DNA from 3 places in the Streptomyces sp. NPDC097640 genome. Region 3 is predicted to be linked to each of the others. Evidence: riboswitches for the same ligand, from Rfam matches in the RefSeq annotation. Region 3 holds a riboswitch; each other region holds the start of a gene.
The links. A riboswitch is a leader RNA that binds a small molecule or an ion and turns the genes downstream of it on or off. The one in region 3 is predicted to bind cobalamin.

Region 1 (2,253 bases), on a different contig from region 3:
GCGGTGCGGGTGTCCCGGGCGGACGGGACGGTGGCCGAGTTCACGGTCGAGGACGTCGCGATGGTCACCGCCACGCGGTTCGACGCGCGGCGGGTGTACGCGGCGCGGGCCGGGGGCCGCGCGGAGCTGCGGCTGCTCGCGGGCGGCGGGGCGGGCGGCGGAACGGTGGTGGTGTCGGCGTATCTGACGGGGAGCCGGTAGGCGGGAGCCGGTGGGCGGGGAAGCCCGCCCACCGGGCCCGAGGGTTACGCCGCGGTCGGGACCGGGTCCGGCCGGTGCGTCGTCGTGCCGCGCTCGCGCAGGGCGCGGAGGCCGAGGGCGCCGAACGTGGCGCCGAGGACCGCCCACATCACCGCGTGCGAGGCGAACGAGAGCATCCGGAAGTCCCAGAGGAGCGTGGACTCGACGGGGACCGGGTCGGGGTTGTCGGGGAGGGCGAACAGGGCGAGGAGCACCGCGACGACGGTCGCGGCGACCGCCGTCTGGGCCACGGCGGGACCACGGCCCGCCGCCGTCAGCCGGACGTGCACCAGCCGGGCGAGCACCATGCCGAGCACGCCGATCGCCACCGCGGCGATCCACATTGCCTGGCGGTCGCCGACCGTGCCCGCGTCGCCGACGCCCGGCGGGTTGGCCGGGTAGCGCAGGCCTGGCAGGAGCGAGAGGCCGGCGAAGCCCGCCGCGGCGAGGGTGAGCGCGCGGGGCCAGGGGCGTGCGGAGGCGTCGGATCCGCGGTGGACGAGCGCGTGCGCGACCGCGAAGAAGACGCCGAGCGCCAGCCCGACGACCACGGCGGTGACGACGAGGCCGAAGTGCTGGGTGCCGCGGGAGAACAGCTCCTCGTGGTGGGTGACCGCCGCGGCCGCGGCGGCGTGCGAGTGCTCGCCCTCCTGGCGTTTCTCCTCCAGCCGGATGGCACGGTCCATCAGGGGCTCGGCCAGCAGCAGGGAGAACAGCCCGGTGGCGAGGCCCGCGAGGGCGCCCGCCGCCAGGCCCCGCCGGAGCAGGGGGAGTACGGGAACGTGACCGTCTGCCATGGGGTGCCGGACCCCTCAGTGGCAGGGGGCACCGAAGAGGTGCCGGCCGTCGTGCGAGAACTCGTGCAGATAGTCGCCCGTCGCCGAGATCAGCGAGCCGTTGTCGATGAAGACCGCGTACAGGGCGATGAGAGCGAGGATGACCGCGCCGGCCGCGATCAGCCAGTCGCGGGTGCGGGCGGTGGCGGCCGAGACGGCCGCGGGGTCGGTGTGCCGTGCCGTGTGCAGGGACATCCGCTGTTGCCTCCTAGTGGGGTTTCCACGCCCCTCAGCAGGAAGGAGAACGACGGCCAGTTCCTGACTCCCGGGAAGTGCGGCGCCGTTCGCGCGCGCCGACTCCTGGTCACAGTGGCGGGACCGTCCCGGATTCGCACCGGGTTCCTGTACGCCGTCGTCTCGTTGTGTTGACTTGTCGCATCGGAGAGTCCCAGGCGGACGGGTACCTGTCAACCGGGCCCGGAGGGGCCGCTTCGCGCCGTACGGGCGAATTCACGCAAAGGGCTGTGGATAACCCCGTGAGGGCCGGTGTGGTGTGTAAGCATGGTTTCGACCGGTCTTGTCCTACCGGGGGCCTGAGGGGTGTCCCCCGGAGCGTGCACCCAAGGGGGAGTGGATGTACGGGAGTTACACCGGCCGTCGGCGAGGGGCTGTCCGTGCCGGGGCGGCGGTGGGGGCGCTGCTGTCGCTCGTGACGCTCTCCGGCTGCTTCGGCTCGTCGGGTTCCGGGCGTTCCGATCGCGAGGAGGAGGCGATCGCGGCGGCGAGGCCCGCACAGCGGCCCAGGAATGTCGTGCCGTATTGGGTGAACCCGGACGGCGCCGCGGCCCGGCAGGTCGCCGCGTACCGCAGGAAGGGGGAGACCGTCGAGGCGAAGCTGATACAGAAGATCGCCGCGCAGCCGGTCGCGGAGTGGCTGGGGGTGGACGACCCGGAGGGCCAGGCGCGGGGGTTCACCGAGGCCGCCGTGTCGGAGGAGCGTGACGCGCTGCTGGTCTTCTACAACATCCCGCACCGCGACTGCGGCCAGTACTCGAAGGGCGGCGCCGCCGACGGCAACGCGTATCGCGCCTGGCTGGACAAGGCGGTCAGGGGCATCGGTGACCGGGCCGCCACGGTCGTCCTGGAGCCGGACGCACTGCCCCACGCGGTGGACGGCTGCACGCCCAGGCGGTTCCTCGAGGAGCGTTACGACCTGCTGACCGGGGCCGTGGACAAG
Region 2 (2,253 bases), on a different contig from region 3:
CCGAGTCCGCCTGCGACCCGGACGCCGAGACCGACTCCGGCTTCGGGCCGGTGGCGTTCAGCTGCTGGACGAGGTCGGCGCCGCCGAAGCTGCGCGGATCCGCCCCGGCCGCGTGCGCCGCGAGGACCAGCTTGGCCAGCGCCCCCGGGTCGCCCTTCGCCCACGCCAGCGCGCCGTTCTTCTCGTTCTGGAGCCACTGGAGGGGCTTGGCCGCGGTCGCGCTGTGCTCCCCGGCGGCCAGGGCGACTATCGCGTCCGCCGTGCCGCCGAAGTCGGGCTGGTCCTCGGCACCGGGCATCGCGGACAGCAAGTGGCTGCCGTGCCCGGCCATGGTGTCCGCCAGATACGCGGCGGCGGCCCGCGCGGCCTCGGTCACCCGGGCCGGCTTGGCGCTCCCGCTCTTGTCGCTCTTGTCGTCCTTGCCGCCCGAGCCGCAGTCCAAGGGCTCCGGGGCCTTGCCGGCGTCCTTGCCCGCGGGCTCGAAGACCCAGCCCTTGCCCTCGGTGGCCAGCGCGGCGGCCGTCGTCGCCAGGTCGTTCGCGACCGGCTTGCCCTTGTCCGCCGTATACGCGAACGCCCCGCGCTGCCCCTCCTTGGCGTCACACCCCAGCTGGAGGCCGAGCAGCACGTCGTACGGCGTCCGGCCGTCCTTGGCCGACTTCACCTGCTTCGGGTCCTGGCCCGCGGCGGCGAAGGCGCCGACGGCGGCGGAGGTGGAGTTGGCGTCGCTCGGGCTGCCCGGGCTCATGCCCCAGCCGCCGTCGTCGTTCTGGTTCTTCTTCAGCCAGCCGACGCCCTTCTCGACCGCGGCGCTGCGCCCACCGACCGCGGCCAGCGCCTGTACCGCCGCCGCTGTCGCGTCGGTGAACTCGCCCTTCTTCGGGTCGCACGCGGCGGAGGCGTCGGCCCGGTACGCGGCGAAGCCGCCGTCCTCGCACTGCTGGCCGGCCAGCCAGTCGATGGCCGATCTCGCCGGGGTCACCCCGACCGCGTCCTGCGCCAGCAGCGCGAGCGACTGCCGCCACACCCCGTCGAACTTCGGGTCCTTGGCGCCGTACAGCCCCTTGGGCAGCGCCGCCGAGCCGGACGGCTTGGGGGAGGGCTTGGCGTCGGCGAACGCGGCGGGGGCGGCGGCCGTGCACAGGGCGGCCAGGGCGGCCAGAGCCGTGGCGCTGCGGCGTACGTTCATGGCGACGGTGCCTCTCGGTCGGGGGTCTCGGCGGTGGCTGGGCAGCGGTACGCGGCCGCGCACGGCCAACCACCCCGCACGCCGAGGGACGTGCGAACGCGATGACACCGGGCTCAGCTCCGCATACCTCGACGGTGCCGCCGCCGGGCGGGCCGGCGGCGGGAGCCTGCGGTGCGCCCGACCAGGTGTCCCGGCTCGTACGCCCTGCGGCACACAGCCCGTACTCACGGTTGCGGGTCAGCGCCGGAATCTCACCGGCTTCCCCCGATCGGACGCGGATGAAGTTTTCACGCATACCTTATCCGGCGCCCACGGGGGCCGGACCACGGCGGTCGGGCCCTTGGGGGTGGGCTGGGGAGCGGGCGAGGGGGCGGGCGAGGGAGCGGGCGACGGGGCGGGCGCATACTCCTCCCATGGATCTGGACATCCGGTTCCGCTTCGGGCTGACGCCGTTGGCCGAGGTGCGGCCGTGGGGGCGGGGCGACCGCCCGGTGCTGCACTGGTTCGGGCTGACCGACGGCTGGTACGTGATCGACCTCGGCGAGCACGAGCTGCTGCGCTACTCCGAGCGCACGGTGCGGCGGCTGCGGGGCGGCGAGGGCGGCGGAGGCGCCGGCCCGGCGCATCCGTATGCGGACTACTACGTGGTCCGGCTCTGGGAGGACCTGCTCGCGCTGCTGCCGGCTGCGCTTGAGCCGGTACCTGAGGACCTGGCCGACTTCGTGGCCCGCGACTCCTCCGGCTGGCACTGGGAGGACACCCCGGAGGCCGAGGCCGCTGCGCAGTGGCACGGCGGCCGCACCCTGAACACGGGGTATCTGCGCGTCGCGCCCGACATCCGCTGCTGGCGGACCGTCGCCGGGGCAGACGACGTCATGCATGTCAGCTGGACGCATCAGCCGGATCCCGAGGACGAGATCGACTTCGCCGCGCCGGCCACGGGCCGGGTGACCCTGCCGACCAGCGCCTTTGTGGCCGCCGTCGGCGAGCTCGACCGTGCGCTGCTGGAGGCGATGGAACGGCGGATCGGCGAGCTGGCGGCTGCGGGGCCGCCGCCGGGCGTC
Region 3 (2,253 bases):
GCCGGGGCGGCGCCGGCCGAGCCGGTGGGCGTCGTCACCGCCGCCCTCCAGTCCGTGGCCCCGCCGCCCGCCGGGCCGGTCGCCCCCGCGCACGCCTCCTCCCCCTCCGCCACCCCGGCCGGCGCCTCCGCCGCCACCGGCAGCACCAGCTAAGGAAGTAACGCGATGAGCATCGACTGGGCGGCTCTCGGCCAGGTCTTCGGCGTCAGCCTCGTGGTGACCGTCGGCTTCGTGGGCGTCTTCACCCTCGGCATCCTCGGCGCCTCCCGCAAGCCCCAGCAGGCCGAGGCGGGCCAGGACACCGCCGCGGCCCCGGCGGGTGCCGGCGTCGGCGTCGGCCCCGCGCGCGCCGCCGCGTACGCCTGCTTCGCGCTGTGCGCGGCGACGGTGGCGTACGGCATCAATCTGATCGTGGCCTGACGGCCTGAACCCGCACGGCTCGGCCGTGTTCCAGCAGTAGCCGCGGCCGCCGGGCCGGGCCGCGCCGACCAGCGCGGACCCGCCCGGCGGCCGTGGCGTGTGCGGCGCGTGTGGGCCTCGGCACACTCGCGCATCCCGGGGCATTCGCGAGTTGACGGCCATTCGCGGCCCATGGTGGACTTCCCGAGCCAAACGGCGGCAGGAGAGGAAGCCGGTGAGAATCCGGCGCGGTCCCGCCACTGTCACCGGGGAGCGCTCTCCCATAGCCCGCACAAGTCACGGCCTCCGTACGGAGGCTGGAAGACCGGGAGAAGCGCGGATCCGGGAGCCAGGAGACTCTCACCGCCGGTCACGTCGAACCAGGGCGCGGACCCTGAGTGAGGACATACCGCCATGCCCGGCACCGCCATGCCGCCGACGCCGACCCGCCCGCGGCCCGAACTCCACGCCCCGACGCGCCGAGGCACGACGGCGGACTGACGATGGGTGCCGATCACGCCTCGTACGCGTGCGGCGCCGCCCTCGGCTTCCTCGGCGACCTCGCCACGGGCGATCCGCGCCGCGGCCACCCCGTGGCCGCGTTCGGGCGCGCCGCCCTGGCCGTCGAGCGGCTGCTGTGGCGCGACCACCGCGGATCCGGGGCCCTGTACGCCGCGCTGTGCGCGGGCGGCGCGGCCGCGGGGGCCGCGCTTTCGGTGCACGCCGTACGGGCCTTGGGCAGCGACTCCTCGGGTGGCCCCTCCCGCGCCGCGCACACCGTACTGACCGCCGCCGCCACCTGGGCCGTGCTCGGCGGGACCACGCTGGGCCGGGAGGCGCGCGCCGTCGGCGGCGCGCTGGCCACCGGGGACCTGGACGCCGCCCGGCGGCGGCTGCCGCACCTGTGCGGCCGGGACCCCCAGGCGCTGGACGAGCGGCAGATCGCGCGCGCGGTCGTCGAGTCGGTCGCCGAGAACACCTCGGACGCCGTCGTGGGCGCGCTGGTGTGGGGGGCCGTCGGCGGGGTGCCGGGCCTGGTCGGCTTCCGAGCCGTCAACACCCTGGACGCGATGGTCGGCCACAAGTCGCCGCGCTACCGGCGGTTCGGCTGGGCCGCGGCCCGGCTGGACGACCTCGCCGGCTGGCCCGGCGCGCGGCTCACCGCGACGCTGGCCACCCTGGCCGGGCCCGACCCGCGCGGCGCGCGGCGCGCCTGGCTGCGCGACGGCCACCGCCATCCGAGCCCCAACGCGGGCCCGGTGGAGGCCGCGTTCGCGGGCGCGCTCGGCGTACGGCTGGGCGGCACTCTCGCGTACGGCGGCCGCGTTGAGCACCGGCCGGTGCTCAACCCCGGCGGGCGGGCGGTGGAGGCCGCCGACATCGAGCGCGCGGTTCGGCTGTCGCAGCGCGTCGGCGCCCTGGCGCTCGGCGTGTCCGTCGGGGCCCGGCTGGCAGTGGGGGCGGCGCTGGGGCCGTCCCGTGCCCCACATGGCGCGCTCGCCCGCTGGGCACGGTCCTTGCGGACGGACGGACCCGGAACGGGACCTGGCAGGACGGCGCGGCCTGCGGCCGCGGGGAGGGACAGCGTATGAGCGGCATACCCGGCGGGGGCGCGACCGGGGCACAGGGCGGCGGCCTGCTCGTCGCGGGCACCACGTCGGACGCGGGCAAGAGCGTCGTCACGGCCGGGATCTGCCGATGGCTCAGCCGTAAGGGCGTCAGCGTCGCGCCGTTCAAAGCGCAGAACATGTCGCTCAACTCCTTCGTGACCCGCGACGGCGCCGAAATCGGCCGCGCCCAGGCCATGCAGGCCGCGGCCGCGCGCGTCGAACCGAGCGCGCTGATGAACCCGGT

Region 1: it holds a riboswitch for cobalamin, as region 3 does, so the genes downstream of both, ABTY62_RS39830 (CbtB domain-containing protein) here and ABTY62_RS45980 (cobalamin biosynthesis protein) in region 3, are expected to answer to the same signal.
Region 2: it holds a riboswitch for cobalamin, as region 3 does, so the genes downstream of both, ABTY62_RS22850 (SCO2321 family membrane protein) here and ABTY62_RS45980 (cobalamin biosynthesis protein) in region 3, are expected to answer to the same signal.

The regions. Positions count from the first base shown of each region.
Region 1 is NZ_JBEOSB010000035.1:56,552-58,804, forward strand. Features, by position in the region: gene ABTY62_RS39820 (sortase domain-containing protein) at 1-201, shown strand, start outside; gene ABTY62_RS39825 (CbtA family protein) at 246-1,037, opposite strand; gene ABTY62_RS39830 (CbtB domain-containing protein) at 1,053-1,271, opposite strand; cobalamin riboswitch at 1,309-1,445, opposite strand; gene ABTY62_RS39835 (glycoside hydrolase family 6 protein) at 1,651-2,253, shown strand, end outside.
Region 2 is NZ_JBEOSB010000014.1:86,137-88,389, reverse strand. Features, by position in the region: gene ABTY62_RS22850 (SCO2321 family membrane protein) at 1-1,189, opposite strand, end outside; cobalamin riboswitch at 1,352-1,477, opposite strand; gene ABTY62_RS22845 (DUF5984 family protein) at 1,603-2,253, shown strand, end outside.
Region 3 is NZ_JBEOSB010000052.1:8,738-10,990, reverse strand. Features, by position in the region: gene ABTY62_RS45990 (inorganic phosphate transporter) at 1-153, shown strand, start outside; gene ABTY62_RS45985 (hypothetical protein) at 166-420, shown strand; cobalamin riboswitch at 579-778, shown strand; gene ABTY62_RS45980 (cobalamin biosynthesis protein) at 903-1,991, shown strand; gene ABTY62_RS45975 (cobyric acid synthase) at 1,988-2,253, shown strand, end outside.